DNA from 3 places in the Streptomyces sp. NPDC127119 genome. Region 1 is predicted to be linked to each of the others. Evidence: riboswitches for the same ligand, from Rfam matches in the RefSeq annotation. Region 1 holds a riboswitch; each other region holds the start of a gene.
What was found. A riboswitch is a leader RNA that binds a small molecule or an ion and turns the genes downstream of it on or off. The one in region 1 is predicted to bind cyclic di-AMP.

Region 1 (7,005 bases):
GACACCGCGCACGAAGTCGTCGCGGTTCTCGGCGTCGCGGGAGGCGGAGGTGGCCACGAAGCGCAGGCGCTCCGCGCCGTGCTCCTTGATGACCTCGGCGTACTCGCGGCAGGCCGCGAAGGTGCGCTCCAGGGCCTCGGGGGCGAGGCGGCCCGTGCGGTCGACGCCCTGTCCGAGACGGACGATCGTCATGCGGCGGTCGAGGTCGACGAGTTCGCCGGTGTCGGGGTCCGCGTCCGCGACGAGGAGGCGGATGGAGTTGGTGCCGCAGTCGACGGCGGCGACGCGAGTCTTGATGGTGATCTCCTGTAACCAGTCGTTCGTCCCGCTCAGGGGCTCCGCCCCCGAACCCCCCGTCGCGCAGTTCCCCGCGCCCCTTTAAAAGACTGCGCCGTTCCCCGCGCCCCTAAAGACTGCGCCGTTCCCCGCGCCCCTGAAAGGCGGGGCTGCGCCCCGGCCCTGGCATTCAGGGGCGCGGGGAACTGCGCGGCCCGCCCCCGCCGGCCCGCAGGCGACGACGCGCCCCGAACCGGCCGGTTCACCCTGCCGTCGGCACGACACAAGCCCCCTTGCGCCACCACTCCGGCAGCATCGCGATCGCCTCGTCCCCCAGGGGGTTCACCCCCGGCCCGGCGGCCAGCGAGTGCCCGACCAGGACGTGCAGGCACTTCACCCGGTCCGGCATCCCGCCGGCGCTGGGAAACCCTTCGAGCACCTCGATGGAGTCACGGCGCGCGATGTAGTCCTCGTGCGCGGCCCGGTACGCCTTGGCGAGTTCGGGGTCCGTGGCGAGACGGTCCGTCATCTCCTTCATGACGCCGTTCGCCTCCAGCGTGCCGATGGCGGAGGCCGCACGCGGGCACGTCAGGTAGTACGTCGTCGGGAACGGCGTCCCGTCGGGAAGCCGGGGGGCCGTCTCGACGACGTCCGGCTGCCCGCACGGACAGCGGTGCGCGATCGCGCGCAACCCGCGCGGCGGACGCCCGAGCTGCTGCTTGAAGGCCTCGACGTCGGCGTCGGTGGGCTCGGTGCGCGGTGTGGGCGGCGGGGGCGTTTCCATGCCTTGGCTCTGTGTCCTTCTGGTTCAGTTCACTGGTCGGAGGCGTCGGCCTTGTCGACGCCGTCCCAGACGTTGGCGTACCAGGCCCGGTCGGCGGCCGTCCGGTCCGTACGCGTCTTCTTCGCCGCGTCGGGGTCGATCACGATGAAGCCGGTCTCGCCCGGCATCACGTAGTGCAGCCGTTCCCGGATGCGCTGCTCGGCGTACGCGTCGTCCTGCCAGCGCGCCTTGAGGTCGCGCAGCTCCTCGACGCGTTCGCGGGCCTGTTCGCGCTCGCGCTGCAGGTCGGCGACCTCGGCACGCTGGGAGACGTACTGCCTTATGGGATAGGCGAGGGCCACGACGAGCGAGCAGAGTACGAGGGCGAGAAGCGCCGCACGGCCGGTCAGCCGCGAGCGGCGCGCCTGGCGTTTGGTCTGGGAGCGGTAGACGCGGGCGGCGGTCTGCTCACCGAGCACCCGCAGCCTGGTCGCGGTGGAGAACCGGTCACGGTCCTTCACGGCCATCTGTCCCGCCTCCCCGATACGTACGTACGTCCCCGCACACGGTACGGGACCGGGTACGGGGACGTACGTACGACGCTGCCTACGAGGGTGTCAGCCCTTGAAGCGGGGGAAGGCCGAGCGGCCCGCGTACACCGCGGCGTCGTCGAGGATCTCCTCGATGCGCAGCAGCTGGTTGTACTTGGCGACGCGGTCCGAGCGGGCCGGGGCGCCGGTCTTGATCTGGCCGCAGTTCACCGCGACCGCGAGGTCGGCGATGGTGACGTCCTCGGTCTCGCCGGAGCGGTGGGACATCATGCACTTGAAGCCGTTGCGCTGGGCCATCTCGACGGCGTCCAGGGTCTCGGTCAGCGAACCGATCTGGTTGACCTTGACCAGCAGGGCGTTGGCGGAGCCCTCCTCGATGCCACGGGCGAGGCGCTCGGGGTTGGTGACGAAGAGGTCGTCGCCGACGATCTGGACCTTGGCGCCCAGCTTCTCGGTGATGACGTTCCAGCCGGCCCAGTCGTCCTCGTACAGCGGGTCCTCGATGGAGACCAGCGGGTACGCGGCGACGAGCTCCTCGTAGTACTCGGTCATCTCGGCGGCCGAGCGGGACTTGCCCTCGAACTCGTACTTGCCGTCCTTGTAGAACTCGGACGCGGCGACGTCCAGCGCGAGGGCGACCTGCTCGCCGGGGGTGTAGCCGGCTTCCTTGATGGCTTCGACGATGAGGTCGAGGGCCTCGCGGTTGGAGCCGAGGTTCGGGGCGAAGCCGCCCTCGTCGCCGAGGCCGGTGGACAGGCCGCGGCTCTTCAGGACCTTCTTGAGGGTGTGGTAGACCTCGGCGCCCCAGCGCACGGCCTCGGAGAAGGACTCCGCGCCGATCGGCGCGATCATGAACTCCTGGATGTCGACGTTCGAGTCGGCGTGCGACCCGCCGTTCAGGATGTTCATCATCGGGACGGGCAGCAGGTGCGCGTTCGGTCCGCCCAGGTAGCGGAAGAGCGGCAGGTCGCTGGCCTCGGAGGCGGCGTGCGCGACGGCGAGGGAGACGCCGAGGATGGCGTTCGCGCCGAGCGAGCCCTTGTTGTCGGTGGCGTCGAGGTCGATCATCGCCTGGTCGATGAGGCGCTGCTCGGTGGCGTCGTAGCCGACGAGCTCCGGGCCGATCTGCTCGATGACGGCGAGGACGGCCTTCTCGACACCCTTGCCGAGGTAGCGGTTGGGGTCTCCGTCACGGAGCTCGACTGCTTCGAAGGCACCGGTGGAGGCACCGGACGGAACGGCGGCACGACCCGTGCTGCCGTCGTCGAGGCCGACCTCGACCTCGACCGTGGGGTTGCCTCGGGAGTCCAGGATTTCCCGGGCTACGACGACGTCGATGGACGGCACGAGCATCTCCTTCTGGGATGTGACACAAGCTGTGCCGGGCCGGAGGCCCGGTTGCGCGCAGGCCGTGGTGGCCCCGCGGGATGAGCCTAACCGGCTGCCGGGGATCGGCCAGCCCTCGACCGCCCCCTGGACAGAACCGAGAGGAAATTGTTTCCGAACGGAACAAAGACACGGGCAGAAAGAACAGGCAGAAAGAACAGCGCAAAAAAGCCCCGCCCCGGTGCGTACGGGGGAACACGCACCGGAGCGGGGAGCCCGTGGGGGACGGGGGTGGCCCTCACGAGGCCTCCACTATGAAGGACACGGATGTGAGGGCGCTGTGGTTCAGTCGCGATTCGGATGTGGGCCGGACGTCCGGTCGAGGCCGAGCGGCCAGTGCCTCGACCGGAGGTGATGTCCGCGGTGATGCCCGCGGTCATGTCCGGGCCGCCGAAGCGGGGACGCGACCGATGAACCGCCGAGGGCGGGCCGGCCGTGGTGCGGCCGCCGTCAGCTGAGGTGCAGCTGCTGACCCGGGAAGATGAAGTCGGCGTCGTCGACGATGTCGTCGTTGAGCTTGTACAGCTTCGCCCAGCCGCCCTTGACCTTCTCCTTCGCGGCGATCTCGCTGAGGGTGTCGCCCTTGACGACCTTGTACTCGCCGTCGCCCTTCTTGACCTTCTTGCCGGTCGGGGTCTCGACGGTCTTCTTCGCCGCCGGACGCTCCTGCGAACGCGAGGCGCGCTCCTCGGAGGACTGCGAGTTCTGCTGCTGCTGCGGCTGCGTGGTGCTCTGGCCGGAGCCGCTGGAGCTGTCGGAGCCCGACGGGGCGGTGGAGCCACCGGTCGAGGCGCCGGACAGGCCCACGCCACAGCTCGGCCAGGCACCCTTGCCCTGGCTCGCGAGAACCTTCTCGGCGACGGCTATCTGCTGGGACTTGGACGCCTGGTCGGCGGTGGAGGCGTACGAGCTGCCGCCGTACGCGGCCCAGGTGGAGGACGAGAACTGCAGGCCGCCGTAGTAGCCGTTGCCGGTGTTGATCGACCAGTTGCCGCCGGACTCGCACTGCGCGACGGTGTCCCACTCGGAGGTGGTGGCGGCGGAGGCTCCCGTGGCGCCCATCAGCGGGACGGCGACGGCGGCGGTGGTGACACCGGCCAGCGTGGCGATGCGGGTGGCCTTGGACGGGCGACGGTGCTTGCCCTTGCTCGAAAGCAGCATGAAGTGATCCCCTCACCGACGCCTGCGAGGTGAGCTGTCGGGTTCGGGCCGAGTGAGTTGCCCGGCCGCGCGACACTGCTGTCACGCGGCTTAACCCCAAGCCGTACCCGGTCTCGACGACCGGCTCCGGCACTTACCTTGGGTCCCCCGCTCCTGCCTACGGCGCTTTACGCGACGACTGTTCCCGTACGGCCGTTGGCAGGATTCGGCGTGCGACCGTCGGGGCTCACCAATGGCGAGCGGTCACGACCGTAGACACGGGCCGCGCCGAATTTCAAAGACGATCAGGGGTGTTGAGATCCATGTCTCAATTCGCCAAATCGGACATTCAGCGCGAACTACCGCTGCTTTTCGCCCGATTCGGCGCCTTGATCACTACTTGCTCAGTGCCGCTCAGCCGTCGACCGCGATGCGCTGACCGGGGATGATGAAGTCCGGGTCGGAGCCGATGCTGTCCTTGTTCGCGGCGTAGAGCTCGCTCCACCCGCCGTCGATGCCAAGGGAGTCGGCGATGCTGGAGAGGCTGTCGCCGGAACGGACCGCGTACGAGCCTTCGTCGGCGAGGACGCGTGAGGTGCTGTCGCTGCGCGAGGCGTGCCGGCCGGCGTAGTCGTCGGCGCGGGGGGCCATGTCGACCTCTTCGGCACTGCCTCCCCGGTGGCGGCCGGAGCTGTCCGCGGCCTCGTCGGCCGAAGCGTCGTCGTTCTGGGACGACTTGTCCGAGTCGTCACCCTTCGCCTTGGTATCGGCGGACGAGCTGTCCGTTCTCTGTGACTCCGAGGAGGAGTCGTCGTCGGACTTCGCGTCGGAGTCCGTGGACGAGTCGGACTTCGCGCTGTCACTCCCCTTTGCCGTACCGGCGTCGGCCGACGGGCTCGTGGCGTCCTCTGCGAGGCCCGTGTCGACGTCGGCGGAGCCGGAGTCCTGCGTCAGACCGGCGACGAGACCGCAGGTCACCCAGGCGCTCGTCCCCTGGCTGGCGAGGATCTTCTCGGCGACGGCTATCTGCTGCGAACGGCTGGCCTGGTCGGCGCTCGGCGCGTAGTCGAGGCCGCCGTTCTGCTCCCAGGTCTCCTGGCTCATCTGGAGTCCGCCGTAGAGCCCGTTGCCCGTGTCGGCGCTCCATGAGCCGCCGCTCTCGCACTCGGCGACCGCGTCCCAGGTCGTACCGCTGGCGGCACTCGCGCCGCTCGCACCGAGCAGGGGGATCGCGATGGCCGATCCGGCCACGCCGGCGGCGACGAGGAGCGCCGGGGCCTGGCGGGGGCGACGATGACGGCCGTTCCCGGAGAGCATGCGATTGCCTTTCGCGTGACAGCAAGGAATACGCACGGGGCACGACGGAAAGCCGTGCTCGTGACTGCTGCGACGGGCGGACCTGCCGCATTGATGGGTGAACGTAGCGGCACTCGAACTCTTGTCACAAGTCGGTGCAGCGTAGATAACGTGAAGATCACAGAGTTGACGGAGTCTCACCTTCCGTTGCCTTCGGTGCTACCGCCTCCATGGCTTCGGTCGACTTCCGTCAAGACTTCGCGACCGGGGTGAACTCCACCGGAAGCGTGCGCAATCCACGCATGATGAGCCCGCCACGCCACCTCAAATCGGCTGAATCTCCCGCGAGTTGCAGGTCGGGCAGCCGGGTCAGCAGCGCGGCCAGCGCGGTCTGGCCCTCCAGCCGGGCGAGGGGCGCGCCGAGGCAGTAGTGGATGCCGTGGCCGTAACCGAGGTGTTGGTTGTCACGGCGGGAGAGGTCGAGCGTGTCCGGGTCCTCGAACCGGTCGGGGTCGCGGTCGGCCGCCGCGAGCACGACGAGTACGGGGTCACCGGCGGCGATGTCCTGCCCGCCGACGCTGAGCGGTTCGGTGGCGAACCGCCAGGTGGCCAGCTCCACGGGCCCGTCGTAGCGGAGCAGTTCCTCCACGCCGGTCGCGAGCAGGTCCGGGTGGCCGGCCGCGAGGGACTCCTGCAGCCGCTGCCGCTGGCCGGGGTGGGTGAGCAGGGCGTAGGTGCCGTTCCCGATGAGGTTCACGGTTGTCTCGAAACCGGCGAACAGGAGGATGAAGGCCATCGCCGCGGCCTCGTTCTCGCTGAGGTGCTCGCCGTGGTCGGAGGCCCGGATGAGGCCGGAGATCAGGTCCTCGCCCGGCGCGGGCACGTCCGTGAGTTCCTGGCGCTTGCGGTGGATCAGCTCGGCGAGGTAGCCGCGCATCTTCTTGACCGACCGGGCGACACCGCCCCGGGGCCCGCCCCCGTGTCTGATCATCATCCCGGCCCAGTCGCGGAAGTCGTCCTGGTCCTCGCGCGGGACGCCGAGGAGGTCGCAGATCGCGTAGATGGGGAGCGGGAAGGCGAAATCGTGGATGAGGTCCGCCTCCCCCTTCCCGGCGAACCCGTCGATCAGCTGGTCCGTCAGTTCCTGTACGCGGGAACCGAATTCGGCCACCCGCCGGGGCGTGAACGCCTTGCTGACGAGCCGCCGCAGCCGGGTGTGGTCCGGCGGGTCGATGTTGAGCAGGTGCGTCATCAGCTCGGCTTTCCGCTCCCCCGGAATGCCGGTCCTGCCCTTCGCGTGCTCGGTCCCGTCGTGATGGGCGGGGTTCTTGCTGAGCCGGCCGTCGGCCAGTGCCTGCTTGGCGTCCGTGTAACGGGTGACGAGCCATGCCTCCACCCCGCTGGGCAGCTTCGTCCGATGCACGGGGGCGTGCTCACGGAGCCAGGCGTACGCCGGGTAGGGATCGGTGGCGAACTCCCAGCTGAAGAGTTCGGGGACGGGCTGCCCCGTGGTCGGCGCGGGCGGCTGTGCAGGCGTTTCGGTCACTCCTCGACGGTATCGGGAGGGGCGGCCCGCACCCGCGCGGCGTCCTG
Region 2 (7,005 bases), on a different contig from region 1:
TTCGCCTTCAGAGGCGTCGTTTCTTCGAACGCTCATCGAACGCAAGGCCAAAGCTCTGCCCATCCTCCGCCGAAAGGCGGCCGAATGCCCCTTTCCTGAGAGGAGGAAACCTGTTGAAGATTGTCGCGCCCTCATACCGCCGGGTACAGTCGCCGCACTGCTCTGCCAGCCCCTGTTGTCGAGGCGAAAGAGAAGTTGGTGAACGACCGTCACCCGTCGGGGACCGTAACTCCCCCGGCCCCGGCTCCCGATGCCGCCTCGGCGCATTACGCGTCCCATGGTCGGCAGGGGGTCCAGTACGGCGACTTCACCACGTACGACGGATATCCCGCCACCGGTTTTGACCCGGCCGCGACCGGCTCGTACGGCACGACAGGTGGTTACGACATGACGGGCGCCTACGCCACGAACACGTTCGACACCGACCCCCTCTTCGGCGATCTGCCCGGCAACGGAAGCGGAACCGACGGGAGCGGCGGCGGGACGGGTTCGTACGCCACCACGACCGGGGCGCCCCACAGCGGTAACTGGACTGATTCCACCGGCAGTCACCAGACGTTGAACTACGACCCGTACGCGGCCCAGCACCACGCCGCCTACGAGACCGGCAGCTACGACACGAGTGGTGTCTGGCCGGATTCCGGTTATCAGCAGCTCGGCGAGATCCCGACGCAGGGCACGAGCCCCGACGGCACCGGGCAGTGGGACGCGAACGCCTGGCACCAGGCCGAGCAGGCCGATCCCACCCAGCAGTGGACGGCGCCGACCTTCGAAACGGGCACGTACGACGCCACTGCGTGGAACTCGGACGGCGGCGAGCAGCCCCAGCCCCACACCCAGTTCCACCCGCAGACGCAGCACGAGTCCTACGAACTGCACGAGTCGCACGAGCAGCAGGACGCGTACGACCAGCGGGAGTCGTTCCACCAGCAGGCCACCGCCACGTTCGAGCAGGTGCCGTTCGAGGAACGGGTGACCGCGCAGGGCGAGTTCAAACACTCCGGCGACCCCTACGCCGACTCCCTCGCCGACGCGGACCCCGACGCTCACGCCCGCTCCCACGATCATGATCACGCCGACGGCGAGCCCGAGCTGCTCGACGGCGTCGAGGAGATCACTCCCGTCGCTTCCGGCGCACCGGCCTCCCGGGCCGGGTCCCGCGCGGCGAACCGTTCCGCTTCCCGGTCGCGCCGCCGCACACCGCCCAAGCGTTCCGCGCTCCTGACGATCGCCGTGCCGTCGGCCTGTGTGATGGGTGTCGCCGGCATCGCCGCCGCGTCCGTGACCGGTGGCGACGGTGGGGACGACGTCCAGACGACGGCCGCCGCGCCCGATGCGAGCGCCGTGAAGCCGACCGCCGCGAACAACAAGCTGGACGCCCAGCTCCAGAGCCTCTCCGCGGACGCGGACGACTTCGCGGACCGGGCGAGCCGCACGCAGGAACGTATCGACTTGAAGGCCGAGCAGGCCGCCGAGAAGCAGAAGGCGGTGGCCGAGGCGGCCCGCAAGGAGCGGCTGCGGCCGAAGTTCGCGCTGCCGGTCGCGCGGCACGGGCTCAGCGCCTACTACGGCCAGGCCGGTATCAACTGGATGTCCGTGCACACCGGTATCGACTTCCCGGTCTCGTACGGCACGACGGTGATGGCCGCGACGGACGGAACCGTCCGTACCCAGTGGAACAGCGCCTACGGAAACATGATCATCGTGACGGCCAAGGACGGCACGGAGACCTGGTACTGCCACCTCTCCACGTACAAGGTCGCCTCGGGCACGGTCGTGAAGGCCGGCGACCCGATCGCGTACTCCGGGAACTCCGGCAACTCCACCGGCCCGCACCTCCACTTCGAGGTGCGCCCCGGCGGCGGTTCGGCGATCGACCCGCTCCCGTGGCTGCGCAGCCACGGCATCGACCCCACCTAGGGCCTGCGAGCTCCTGCTCGGAGGGGCCCGGGACCGGAGCGGAAGCCGCCCGGTCGGCGGCCCCGCCCCTGCTTCCCGTCCCGCTGCCTACAGCTTCTCCACCGGCGCGTACCGCAGCAGCAGGCGCTTGGGCTTCTCGCCGCCGAAGTCGACCGTCGCTTCCGAGTTCGCCCCCATGCCCTTCACCCCGACCACCGTGCCGAGGCCGAACTGGTCGTGGGTGACCCGGTCCCCGACCGCCAGCGACACCACCGGCTTCTCCGAGGAACCGCGCCGCGTCGCGAAGCCGGACGCGCCCGAGGCCGCCGAGCGCGAGCGGGAGGAGGACAGGGAGGCCGCCACACCGCCGACCGGACCGGAGGCCACCGCTCCCATGGAGCCCGTGCGCTTCCAGTCCAGATGGGCCTCCGGGATCTCCTCCAGGAAGCGGGACGGCGGGTTGTACGAGGGCTGCCCCCACGCGCTGCGCATCGACGCCCGCGTCAGGTAGAGCCGCTCGCGCGCGCGGGTGATGCCTACGTACGCGAGGCGCCGCTCCTCCTCCAGCTCCTTGGTCTGGCCGAGGGCGCGCATGTGCGGGAACACGCCGTCCTCCATGCCGGTCAGGAAGACGACCGGGAATTCGAGGCCCTTGGCGGTGTGCAGGGTCATGAGGGTGATGACCCCGGAGCCGTCCTCGTCCTCGTCGGGGATCTGGTCGGAGTCGGCGACCAGGGCCACCCGCTCCAGGAAGGCGGCGAGCCCGGTCGGCGTACCGGCCTCGGCATCGGCCTCGGCCGTATCAGCCTCGCCCTCGCCCTCGTTCGCTCCCGTGTCCGCTCCGCCGGCCGCCTCCTGCTCGAACTCCAGGGCCACGGAGGCGAGTTCCTGGAGGTTCTCGATGCGGGTCTCGTCCTGCGGGTCGGTGGAGGCCTGCAACTCGGCGAGGTAACCGGTGCGTTCGAGGATCGCCTCCACGACGGTCGCCGGGCCCGCGCCGGACTCGACGATCGTCCGGAGGTCCTCCATCAGCGTGTTGAACCGCTTGACGGCGTTCGTCGAGCGGGCCGCCATGCCGTACGCCTCGTCGACGCGGCGCAGCGCCTGCGGGAAGCTGATCTTCTCGCGCTGGGAGAGCGCGTCGATCATCGCCTCGGCGCGGTCGCCGATGCCGCGCTTGGGCACGTTCAGGATGCGGCGCAGCGGTACGGAGTCCTCGGGGTTCGCGAGCACCCGGAGGTACGCGAGGACGTCCCGGACCTCTTTGCGCTCGTAGAAGCGGACGCCGCCGACGACCTTGTAGGGCAGGCCGACCCGGATGAAGATCTCTTCGAAGACACGGGACTGGGCGTTCGTACGGTAGAAGACGGCGACGTCGCCGGCCTTCGCGTCGCCCGCGTCGGTGAGACGGTCTATCTCCTCGGCGACGAACTGCGCCTCGTCGTGCTCGGTGTCGGCGACATAGCCCGTGATGCGCGCTCCCGCGCCCGCGTTCGTCCACAGGTTCTTCGGGCGGCGCGATTCGTTGCGCTCGATGACCGCGTTGGCGGCGGTCAGGATCGTCTGCGTGGAGCGGTAGTTCTGCTCCAGCAGGATCGTCGTCGCGTTCGGGTAGTCCTCCTCGAACTGGAGGATGTTGCGGATCGTCGCGCCGCGGAAGGCGTAGATCGACTGGTCGGCGTCACCGACGACGCACAGCTCGGCCGGCGGGAGGTCGTCCTCCCGCGGCGGTACGTCCTCGGGGTGCGCGACGGGGTCCGTGGCGCTGCCGACGAGCTCCCGGACGAGGGAGTACTGCGCGTGGTTCGTGTCCTGGTACTCGTCCACGAGGACGTGGCGGAAGCGGCGGCGGTAGTGCTCGGCGACGTCAGGGAAGGCGCGCAGGAGGTTGACCGTCGTCATGATCAGGTCGTCGAAGTCCAGCGCGTTCGCCTCGCGCAGCCGCGACTGGTACATCGCGTAGGCCTGGGCGGCGGTCTTCTCGAAGCCGTCGGAAGCCTGGGCGGCGAAGTCCTCCTCGTCGATCAGCTCGTTCTTCAGGTTCGAGATCTTGGCGCTGAAGGACTTCGGCGGGAAGCGCTTGGGGTCGAGGTCCAGATCACGGCAGACCAGGGCCATGAGCCGCTTGCTGTCGGCGGCGTCGTAGATCGAGAACGACGACGTGAAGCCGAGCTTCTTGCTCTCGCGGCGCAGGATCCGTACGCAGGCGCTGTGGAAGGTCATCACCCACATCGCGTTCGCCCGCGGGCCCACGAGCTGCTCGACGCGCTCCTTCATCTCGCCCGCGGCCTTGTTCGTGAAGGTGATCGCGAGGATCTCGCCGGGGTGCACCTTGCGCTCGCCCAGCAGGTGCGCGATGCGGTGGGTGAGCACACGGGTCTTGCCGGAGCCGGCGCCGGCCACGATGAGCAGGGGCGAGCCGTGGTGGACGACCGCCGCGCGCTGGTTCTCGTTCAGCCCGTCCAGGAGCGCGGCCGGGTCCACCAGGGGCCTCGGGGCGCCGTCGCGGTAGTAGCCGTCCCTCGGCCTGCTGGGAGGAGGCACGTCGAAGCGCCCGCCGAACAGGTCGTCCGGACCGTGGTCCGGCGCCTCGTCCTCGGGCGGCGGCGGGGGCTCTTCCTCGTGGGCCCGGGAGGGCTTGAGGTCCGCCAGGAAGCTGTCATCAAAGAGGCTGCTCATCGCTCTCCGAGTCTAGGCGCCCCCACTGACACCCGGCCGCCACCCCGGAAACTCGGCGGAATCCCGGGCGGGCGGCCAAGGGCAGAGCCTCACCCGTGATGAGTACGCCACTACACAGGGTCGCCGGGAAGGCGGCGGTGCGGGGGGGGGGGGGGCCGGTACGGCGGCGGTGCGGTGTGCGGCGGTGCGGTGCGCGGCGGTACCGCCACAGGGCGCTGATTTCGCCCCGCATCTGAACCGCGTACGACTGGGCTCCGTATAACCGTGCGGAGACAGGGCGCACCGGACATCGCCTGCTGGAGGTCACTCCTGAGCCGACCGGAACCGGCCCGTCGGCGTGGGCGCCGCTCCGCGACCCGGTCGACCCGCTCCCGTGCCCCTCGGGGACAACTCGGAGCAGATCATGACCAATTGACGTCGGCGGACGACACCCGTGGTCCAGGTCACGAAAATGTATCGGGCATATCGCACATCAAACTTCACAGGTGCCACACGTATTGGCTAACTTTCGCGTAGGCCGCTCGACCCGCACCGGCGAACAACGCCGGGCCGAGCGGGCTCCGCCGAATCCGGCATGCCCTCGTGGCCTCCGGAACCGGGGACCCAACCGATCCTGGGGTGAATCGGTCCGAACTCCCTCGTGGGACAAGGACCGTAGGGCAAACCTTCCGAAGCACTCGCCCGAACCCGACAGCTAACTCGGTAGGCGGATGACGGAAGGAGACGCCCTCGTGGCGCCACACCGCAAGTTGCGGCCCCCCAGTTCTCTGGGCCTGCGGACACCGGCCCTCGCCACCGCGGCCCTGACCTCGGTGGCCCTGCTCTCCCAGACGGCGGACGCCTCGCCGGCCGCGGAGCCCAGGCCGAGCACGGAGGAAGTCCAGAAGAAGATCGACGACCTCTACCAGCAGGCGGGCACTGCCACCGAGAAGTACAACGCCGCCAAGGAGAAGACCACCAAGCAGCGCAAGCGCGTCGCCACGCTCCTCGACGACGTCGCGCAGCGTACGGAGAAGCTCAACTCCGCGCGTGAGGCGCTCGGGACGTTCGCCGCGGCGCAGTACCGCACGGGAGCCTCCGCCCCCGACAGCGCTTCCCTCCTCCTCGCGGACAATCCGCAGGACTACTTCGACCAGACCCAGCTGATGAACCGGCTGACCGCCCGCCAGAAGCAGGCCGTCGACGAGTACGTCACCGAGCGGGCCACCACGTCGAAGAAGCGGCAGGAGGCCTCCGAGGGCCTGGAGACGCTCACCACGACGCAGAGCACGCTGAAGACGTCCAAGGCGGACGTTCAGCGCAAGCTCGCCGAGGCGCGCGAGATCCTCTCGAAGTTGACCGCGGAGGAGAAGGCCCGCTTGGCCGCGATCGAGCGGAAGAAGCAGGAAGAGGCCCAGCGCAAGGCGGACGAGCTGGCGCGGCAGCAGGCGGCCGACGCGGAGCGCCAACGCCAGGAAGCGGCGACGCAGGGCACGGGAACCGCCACGGGTTCAGGGACGGGCACAGGCTCGGGGAGCACCTCGGGCTCGGACTCCGCCTCCTCCACCAAGGCCGCCAAGGCACTTGCCTTCGCCCGCGCCCAGATCGGCAAGCCGTACGTCTGGGGCGCCAGCGGCCCCGGCTCGTACGACTGCTCCGGTCTGACCCAGGCCGCCTGGAAGGCCGCCGGTGTGACGCTCCCGCGCACCACCTGGGACCAGGTGGACACCGGCACGACGGTCTCCGTGGACAACGCCCAGCCCGGCGACCTGGTCTTCTTCTACGACGACATCAGTCACGTCGGCATCTACATCGGCGACGGCATGATGATCCACGCCCCGAAGCCGGGCGCGTACGTCCGCGAGGAGTCGATCTACTACATGCCGATCCACAGCGTGGTGCGGCCGGGCTAGCGCCCAGCTGCATCTGGACGGAACGCGGACGGGGTACGGCAGGCATGTGCCGTACCCCGTCCGCGTTCCGGACCGGCTTCCAGGCTTCCGCGGCGGCTTCCCGGGCAGTTTTCAGGGCGGCCTCCGGGGCGGTCGCTCAGGTCCAGAGCAGCGCGATGAAGATGTTCACCGTGGTCAGCCCGCCCACCAGGGCGAACAGGCCCTTCTCCACCTTCTCGTCGTCACGCTTGACGTAGACGAGGCCCAGGATCACGACCAGCAGGGCCAGCTTCACACCGATCTTGATGTTGTTGACGGTCTGGTCGTCGGCCTGGTTGAGACCGACGAGGACCGCGCCGGTGACCAGCATGGTCAGCGCGCCGTGGAGCATGGCGGGGGTGAAACGGGCCGTGCCGTCGCCCATGGCCTTCATCTGGGTGAGGAAGCCGCCCAGCAGGGCGGCGATCCCGATGATGTGCAGGGCGACGAAGACATGAATGAGTACGTCCATGAGCCCGGACCCTAACCGGACTCCCGCACGCCGCCTCGCACCGGC
Region 3 (7,005 bases), on a different contig from region 1:
GATCCCGATGGCTCCGGACTGGGCGAACAGGCCGATGCGTCCGGTGCGTGGCATCTCCGGGGCGAGCGAGGCGTTGAGCCGGGTGCGCGGGGAGGTGTTGATGACTCCGAAGGCGTTCGGCCCGATCAGGCGCATTCCGTACGTCCGCACCTGGCGTACGAGCTCGCGCTGGCGCTCCCTGCCCTCGGGGCCGCTCTCGGCGTACCCCGCGGAGACCACGACGAGCCCCTGCACCCCGTGCTCGCCGCACTCCGCGACCGCTTCGGGGACCCGCTCGGCCGGGACGGCGATCACCGCGAGGTCGACGGGCTCGCCGATGTCGCGCACGGAGCGGTGGGCCGGGACTCCGGCGAGCTCCTTCTCCTGAAGTGCGCCGTTCACCGCGTACAGACGCCCGGTGAAGCCCGCGTCGCGCAGGTTGTCCAGGATGCTGCGGCCCACTCCCCCGGGTGTGCGGCCCGCTCCGACGACCGCGACCGAACCGGGTGCCAGGAGCCGGGCCACGGAACGCGCCTCCGCCCGCTGCTCCCGCGCGCGCTGCACGGCGAGCGAACGGTCGGTGGGCTCCAGGTCGAACTCCAGGCGTACGACGCCGTCCTCGAAGCTGCGCTTCTGCTGGTATCCGGCGTCCGTGAAGACCTTGATCATCTTGCTGTTGGCGGGCAGCACCTCGGCGGCGAAGCGGCGGATGCCGCGCTCACGGGCGACGGCCGCGACATGTTCGAGCAGGGCGGAGGCCACGCCGCGGCCCTGGTGGGCGTCCTGGACGAGGAAGGCGACCTCCGCCTCGTCCGCGGGGGCGGAGGCGGGCCGGCCGTCCGCGGCGATGCGGTCGTACCGTACGGTGGCGATGAATTCGCCGCCGACGGTCGCCGCGAGTCCCACCCGGTCCACGAAGTCGTGGTGGGTGAAACGGTGGACGTCCTTGGCGGACAGACGCGGGTACGGCGCGAAGAAGCGGTAGTACTTCGACTCGGCGGACACCTGCTCGTAGAAGCTGACGAGGCGGTCCGCGTCGTCGGCCGCGATGGGCCGGACGCGCGCGGTGCCGCCGTCGCGCAGCACGACGTCGGCCTCCCAGTGAGCGGGGTACTCGTGCCGGTCCGTCGGGGTCTGCATGGGGCCCAGAGTACGACTCGGGTCCGACAACGGCGGGTTCGCGCCCGGCGGGGACCCGGGGCAGTCTTGGGGCCCGGGCCGGTCCGGGCCCGCACCCGCGCACGGCACGCCCCACTGTTCACCGTATGGAACACTGGTCTAGACAACCTTGACACCTGAAGGGCAGCATCACATGGCTGAGCGCCGCGTCAACGTCGGCTGGGCCGAGGGCCTGCACGCCCGTCCCGCCTCCATCTTCGTCCGGGCGGCCACGGCCACCGGCGTCCCCGTGACGATCGCCAAGGCCGACGGCAACCCCGTCAACGCCGCGTCCATGCTCGCGGTCCTCGGCCTGGGCGCCCAGGGCGGCGAGGAGATCGTCCTGGCCTCCGACGCCGAGGGTGCGGACGCCGCGCTCGACCGCCTCGCGAAGCTGGTCGCCGAGGGCCTCGACGAACTCCCCGAGACCGTCTGACCCTCAGGGCCTCTCGGACCTCTTGGGACCTCTTGGGGTCTCCCCGGATTCCGTCGGACCCCATCGGTCGCCCCGGATCCCGTACGGCGGAGCCGCGTCACCCACACCCCGGGCGACGCGGCTCCGCCGTTCGCGCGTCCGGGAGCGTGCAGGGCCGGGGGCCGTTCTTTTCCTGCCTGCGGCGTATTGATTTCCGCCCGCCTCCACCCGCTTCCGCGCACACGGAAATGACGTGCTCCGCAATTCAGGGCACGCGGAAGAAAAGGGCACCGGAAATAGGGCCCCGCCGAATATCTCTCTTTGTATACGGTGCTTCTGTTAATGCCGCAGGCCCGCTGTGTTTACGGGATGTTGCGAAGTCCTCACACGCTCGGCGCGGTCCCCGCCGGGAAAACGCAGCCGGTGCGCGGACATCGCCCGCTCCGTGTGCAGCGCCGTGATCGCCCTGGCCCGGTCGCTGTCACCGCGGGCCACGGCGTCCACGATGGCCCCGTGCTCGGTCCAGGACTCGGCGGGGTGCGCGGGCGCCTCGACCGAGTACATCCAGGCGATCTTGTGCCGCAGCTGGCCGAGCGTCGAGGTCAGCGCCGGGCTGCCCGAGGACTGCGCGAGCGTCTCGTGGAACCAGCCGCCGAGCGAGCGCAGATCCTCGCTGTTGCCCCGCCTGGCCCGCTCCTGGCCGAGCCTGACCAGGCCGCGCAGCACCTTGAGATGGGCCTCGGTGCGCCGCTGGGCGGCACGGGCGGCGCCCAGCGGCTCCAGCAGCACGCGCATCTCCAGGAGGTCGGCGGCCTCCTGCTCCGTGGGTTCCGCGACGCACGCGCCCGCGTGCCGGCGGGTGACCACGAAGCCCTCCGCCTCCAGGGTGCGCAGCGCCTCGCGCACGGGGACCCGCGAGACGCCGTAGCGGCGCGCGAGCAGTTCTTCGGTGAGCCGGCTGCCGCGCTCGTAGACACCCGCGACGATGTCGTCCCGGATCGCCGTGCATACCGAGCGCGCGGGAATACGCATGACCGGACCTCCGCCTTAATCCCCGCGAAACGCGGTCGATTGACGCTTGTTCGGTGACTCTATTGCAGAGAACGGGAAATTCCGAAGGCAGCCGGGAATCCATGGATATTTTTTGGACACACCGGGCTTCTGAACAGGCGGTCGTCCGGTACGAAAGCGACCGGAAGCCGTCCGAACGCACGCAGGCCCCGGCTCGGTGAGCCGGGGCCTGCGACGGAGGTGCGGTGCCGCGCGGAGCCGCGGCGGCGGGTGCCGTGCGGTCAGACGTTCACGCCGTGCCCGCGGAGGTACGCGATCGGGTCCATGTCGGAGCCGTACTCGGCGGTGGTCCGCGCCTCGAAGTGCAGGTGCGCCCCCGTGACGTTGCCCGTCGCCCCGGAGAGGGCTATCTGCTGCCCCGGAGTGACCGTCTGGCCGACCGAGACACCGATGGACGAGAGGTGCCCGTACTGGGTGTACGTGCCGTCGACCATCTTGATGACGATCTGGTTGCCGTACGAGCCGCCCCAGCCGGCCTCCACGACGGTGCCGGAGCCCACCGCGTGCACGGCTGTGCCGCTGGCGGCGTGGAAGTCGATGCCGGTGTGGCTGCCGGAGGACCAGATGCCGCCGCCGGCCTGGTAGGACGTGGAGACGTACGAGCCGGTGATCGGCGCGGTGTAGGCGTTGAGGCGCTTGCGCTCGGCCTCGCGGGCCGCACGGGCCTTGGCCTCGCGCTCCTTCTCGGCCTTCTCCCTGGCCTCCTCCGCACGCTTCTTCGCGGCGGCCTCGGCCTTCTCGCGGGCGGCGGCCTGGTCGGCGGCCTGGCGCTGGGCGACGGCCTGCGCGTCGATCTCGTGGGCGACCGAGTCGCCCATGGTGACGGCCTTGAGGGGGCCCGTCTGCTCGATCTCGCTCTCGGCGGCGAACGCCGGGGCGGCCAGCGTGCCCACGACACCGGTGGTGGCCAGGGCGGCGACGCCGACGGTCCTGCGGGTGGTGCGCGTCATGCGGCTGGGAAGACGGTGCTTCCCCGTGGCGCGGGTGAACGCCATGAAGTGGCTGGTCCTTTCCTTCCTTCTCGCCTACCGGGTTAGCTGACGGGTTCGGAGCAGGAAGGTCTCCTACGGACCCCCTTCGGGAAGGGCGTCCGATTCACCCCAGGGACCTGGGTCCCCGGCTCCCCTGGCTCGCGCCGTACGGGGACTCGGCGATGACTGTCCGGTGCCGCGGACGCGGCGCAGTGCCTGACGAACAGCCGGACCGACGCTAAGCGGCGCCTCTTTCAATAGACAAACGGATCACCATTTTTGTAGCGCATGCCACAGGGCAGACAGGCAACTTCCCTGCAATACGGACAAACCATGGACGAAGAAGGACAGAAAAGGGCCCGGGTGACTCGTCCAGTCACCCGGGCCCCGGCCGTGAACAGTGTCCCGCCCGATCGCGGGCCCTGCCCGGCCTCAGATCCCTACTCGGCCGTCACGACGCTGACTTCGCCGACGCCGAGGGCCCTGACGGGCTCCTCGATCTGCGCGGCGTCCCCGACGAGGACGGTCACCAGACGGTCCACCGGGAACGCGTTGACGGCGGCAGCGGTGGCCTCCACGGTGCCGGTCGCGGCGAGCTGCTTGTACAGCGTCGCCTGGAAGTCGTCCGGCAGGTGCTGCTCGACCTGGTCGGCGAGCGTGCCCGCGACGGCGCCCGCGGTCTCGTACTTCAGGGGCGCCACACCCACCAGGTTCTGCACGGCGACGTCGCGCTCGGCGTCCGTCAGACCCTCGGCGGCGAGGGTGCGCAGCACCTTCCACAGGTCGTCGAGCGCCGGACCGGTGTTCGGGGTGTCCACGGAGCCGCTGATGGCGAGCATCGAGATGCCCGTCCCGTCCGGAGCGGAGCGCAGCACCTGGCCGAACGCCCGCACACCGTAGGTGTATCCCTTCTCCTCGCGCAGGACGCGGTCCAGGCGGGAGGTGAGGGTGCCACCGAGGCAGTACGTGCCGAGCACCTGGGCGGGCCACACACGGTCGTGGCGGTCCGCGCCGACGCGGCCGATGAGCAGCTGCGTCTGGACGGCTCCGGGCCGGTCCACGATGATCACGCGGCCGGTGTCGTCGGCGGTCACCGAGGGCACGGGACGCGCCTGGGCCTGCGAGCCGGTCCAGGTGCCGAGGGTGTCCCCGAGCAGCGCGTCGAGGTCGACGTCCGTGAGGTCGCCGACGACGACCGCGGTGGCCGTGGCGGGGCGTACGTGCTTCTCGTAGAAGGCGCGTACGGCCGCCGAGTCGATCGCGGTGACCGTCTCCTCGGTGCCCTGGCGCGGGCGCGACATCCGGGAGTCCGCCGGGAAGAGCTGCCGGGACAGCTCCTTGGCGGCCCGCCGGGCCGGGTTGGCACTCTCGTGCGGGATCTCGTCGAGCCGGTTGCGCACCAGCCGCTCGATCTCGCCGTCCTCGAACGCGGGTGCCCTGAGGGCGTCGGCGAGCAGGCCGAGCGCCTTGGGCAGCCGGGAGACGGGCACTTCGAGGCTGAGCCGTACGCCGGGGTGGTCGGCGTGGGCGTCCAGGGTGGCGCCGCAGCGCTCCAGCTCGGCGGCGAACTCCTCGGCGGAGTGCTTGTCGGTGCCCTCCGAGAAGGCTCGCGCCATGATCGTGGCGATGCCGTCGAGGCCCTTGGGCTCGGCTTCGAGCGGAGCGTCCAGAAGGACCTCCACGGCGACGACCTGCTGGCCGGGGCGGTGGCAGCGCAGCAGCGTCAGGCCGTTGCCCAGGGTGCCGCGCTCGGGCGCCGGGAAGGCCCAGGGCCTGGCCTCGCCGGCCTGGGGCTGCGGGTGGAACTCCATCGTGGCGAGCTCGGTCACTTGGCCGCCTCCTCGTCGGTGTTGTCGGCGGCGCCGGTCTCTTCGGCCGCGTCGGTCTCCTCGGGGGCGACCGGCTCGTAGACCAGCACCGCGCGGTTGTCGGGGCGCAGGCGGGCCTTGGCGACCTCCTGGACCTCCTCCGCGGTGATGTCGAGAACGCGCTGCACGGCGGTCAGGGCGAGCTGGGGGTCGCCGAACAGGACCGCGTACCGGCACAGTTCGTCGGCGCGGCCCGCGACCGTGCCGAGACGGTCCAGCCACTCGCGCTCCAACTGGGCCTGAGCGCGCTCCATCTCCTCGGCGGTGGGGCCCTCCTCGGCGAACCGGGCGAGCTCCTCGTCGACGGCGGTCTCGATGACCGGGACCTCGACGTCGCCGGACGTCTTCACGTCGAGCCACCCCAGGGAGGGCGCTCCGGCGAGGCGCAGCAGGCCGAACCCGGCCGCGACGGCGGTGCGGTCGCGGCGTACGAGCCGGTTGTAGAGCCGGGACGACTCGCCGCCGCCGAGCACGGTCAGGGCCAGGTCGGCGGCGTCCGACGCGCGCGTGCCGTCCTCCGGGAGCCGGTAGGCGGCCATCAGCGCGCGCGCCGGGACCTCCTCCTCGACGACCTCGCGCAGCTGCCCGCCCATGGTCTCCGGGAGCGAGCCGTCGCGCGGGGCGGGCTTGCCGTCGTGCCCGGCGATGGAACCGAAGTACTTCTCGACCCAGGCGAGCGTCTGCTCCGGGTCGATGTCCCCGACGATCGACAGCACGGCGTTGTTGGGCGCGTAGTAGGTGCGGAAGAACGCCCGCGCGTCCTCAAGGGTGGCCGCGTCCAGGTCGGCCATCGAGCCGATCGGCGTGTGGTGGTAGGGGTGGCCCTCCGGGTACGCGAGGGCGGTCAGCTTCTCGAAGGCGGTGCCGTAGGGGACGTTGTCGTAGCGCTGCCTGCGCTCGTTCTTGACGACGTCCCGCTGGTTCTCCATCGACTCGTCGTCGAGCGCGGCGAGCAGCGAGCCCATGCGGTCGGCCTCCAGCCAGAGAGCGAGCTCCAGCTGGTGCGTCGGCATGGTCTCGAAATAGTTGGTGCGCTCGAAGCTCGTCGTGCCGTTGAGCGAACCGCCCGCTCCCTGGACCAGTTCGAAGTGGCCGTTGCCCTTCACCTGGCCCGAACCCTGGAACATCAGGTGCTCGAAGAGGTGGGCGAGCCCGGTGCGGCCGGCGACCTCGTGACGCGAGCCGACGTCGTACCAGAGGCACACCGCCGCGACCGGGGTCAGGTGGTCCTCGGAGAGCACCACACGCAGGCCGTTGGCCAGGCGGTGCTCGGTCGCTGTCAGGCCGCCGGAACCGGCCTCGGCTGTGGCCGTGTGACCCATGGGCATGTACGTCCCTTCGATCGCGGAAAACTGCTGATTCCTGCTAGTCGTGCCACTGTATGCAAGCGCGCGGACGGCTGGCGAAGTTCCCGCATCGAGTACGCCGAGAGCGAGCACGCGAGCACGCGCCCTGCCAGGGGGCGCGGGGAACTGCGCGACCAGCCGCAGCGGACCCGCAGCCGACAGGCCCGCCGCCCGGCACCCCTCCGGGGAGCCGCCCC

Region 2: linked by a shared signal. The riboswitch ahead of ACFVH5_RS18690 (NlpC/P60 family protein) and the one ahead of ACFVH5_RS35790 (transglycosylase family protein) in region 1 are both predicted to bind cyclic di-AMP.
Region 3: linked by a shared signal. The riboswitch ahead of ACFVH5_RS00085 (M23 family metallopeptidase) and the one ahead of ACFVH5_RS35790 (transglycosylase family protein) in region 1 are both predicted to bind cyclic di-AMP.

Annotation. Positions count from the first base shown of each region.
Region 1 covers NZ_JBHXTO010000134.1:2,646-9,650, forward strand. Annotated here, with positions in the region: gene ACFVH5_RS35770 (exopolyphosphatase) at 1-297, opposite strand, end outside; gene ACFVH5_RS35775 (DUF501 domain-containing protein) at 539-1,060, opposite strand; gene ACFVH5_RS35780 (septum formation initiator family protein) at 1,090-1,566, opposite strand; gene eno (phosphopyruvate hydratase) at 1,657-2,943, opposite strand; gene ACFVH5_RS35790 (transglycosylase family protein) at 3,427-4,137, opposite strand; cyclic di-AMP (ydaO/yuaA leader) riboswitch at 4,142-4,312, opposite strand; gene ACFVH5_RS35795 (transglycosylase family protein) at 4,531-5,433, opposite strand; gene ACFVH5_RS35800 (cytochrome P450) at 5,663-6,958, opposite strand.
Region 2 covers NZ_JBHXTO010000038.1:109-7,113, forward strand. Annotated here, with positions in the region: gene ACFVH5_RS18680 (M23 family metallopeptidase) at 199-1,920, shown strand; gene pcrA (DNA helicase PcrA) at 2,008-4,578, opposite strand; cyclic di-AMP (ydaO/yuaA leader) riboswitch at 5,130-5,303, shown strand; gene ACFVH5_RS18690 (NlpC/P60 family protein) at 5,310-6,470, shown strand; gene ACFVH5_RS18695 (hypothetical protein) at 6,607-6,960, opposite strand.
Region 3 covers NZ_JBHXTO010000001.1:16,168-23,172, reverse strand. Annotated here, with positions in the region: gene ACFVH5_RS00100 (GNAT family N-acetyltransferase) at 1-1,119, opposite strand, end outside; gene ACFVH5_RS00095 (HPr family phosphocarrier protein) at 1,292-1,573, shown strand; gene ACFVH5_RS00090 (GntR family transcriptional regulator) at 1,892-2,584, opposite strand; gene ACFVH5_RS00085 (M23 family metallopeptidase) at 2,845-3,618, opposite strand; cyclic di-AMP (ydaO/yuaA leader) riboswitch at 3,631-3,786, opposite strand; gene ACFVH5_RS00080 (M16 family metallopeptidase) at 4,035-5,423, opposite strand; gene ACFVH5_RS00075 (M16 family metallopeptidase) at 5,420-6,784, opposite strand.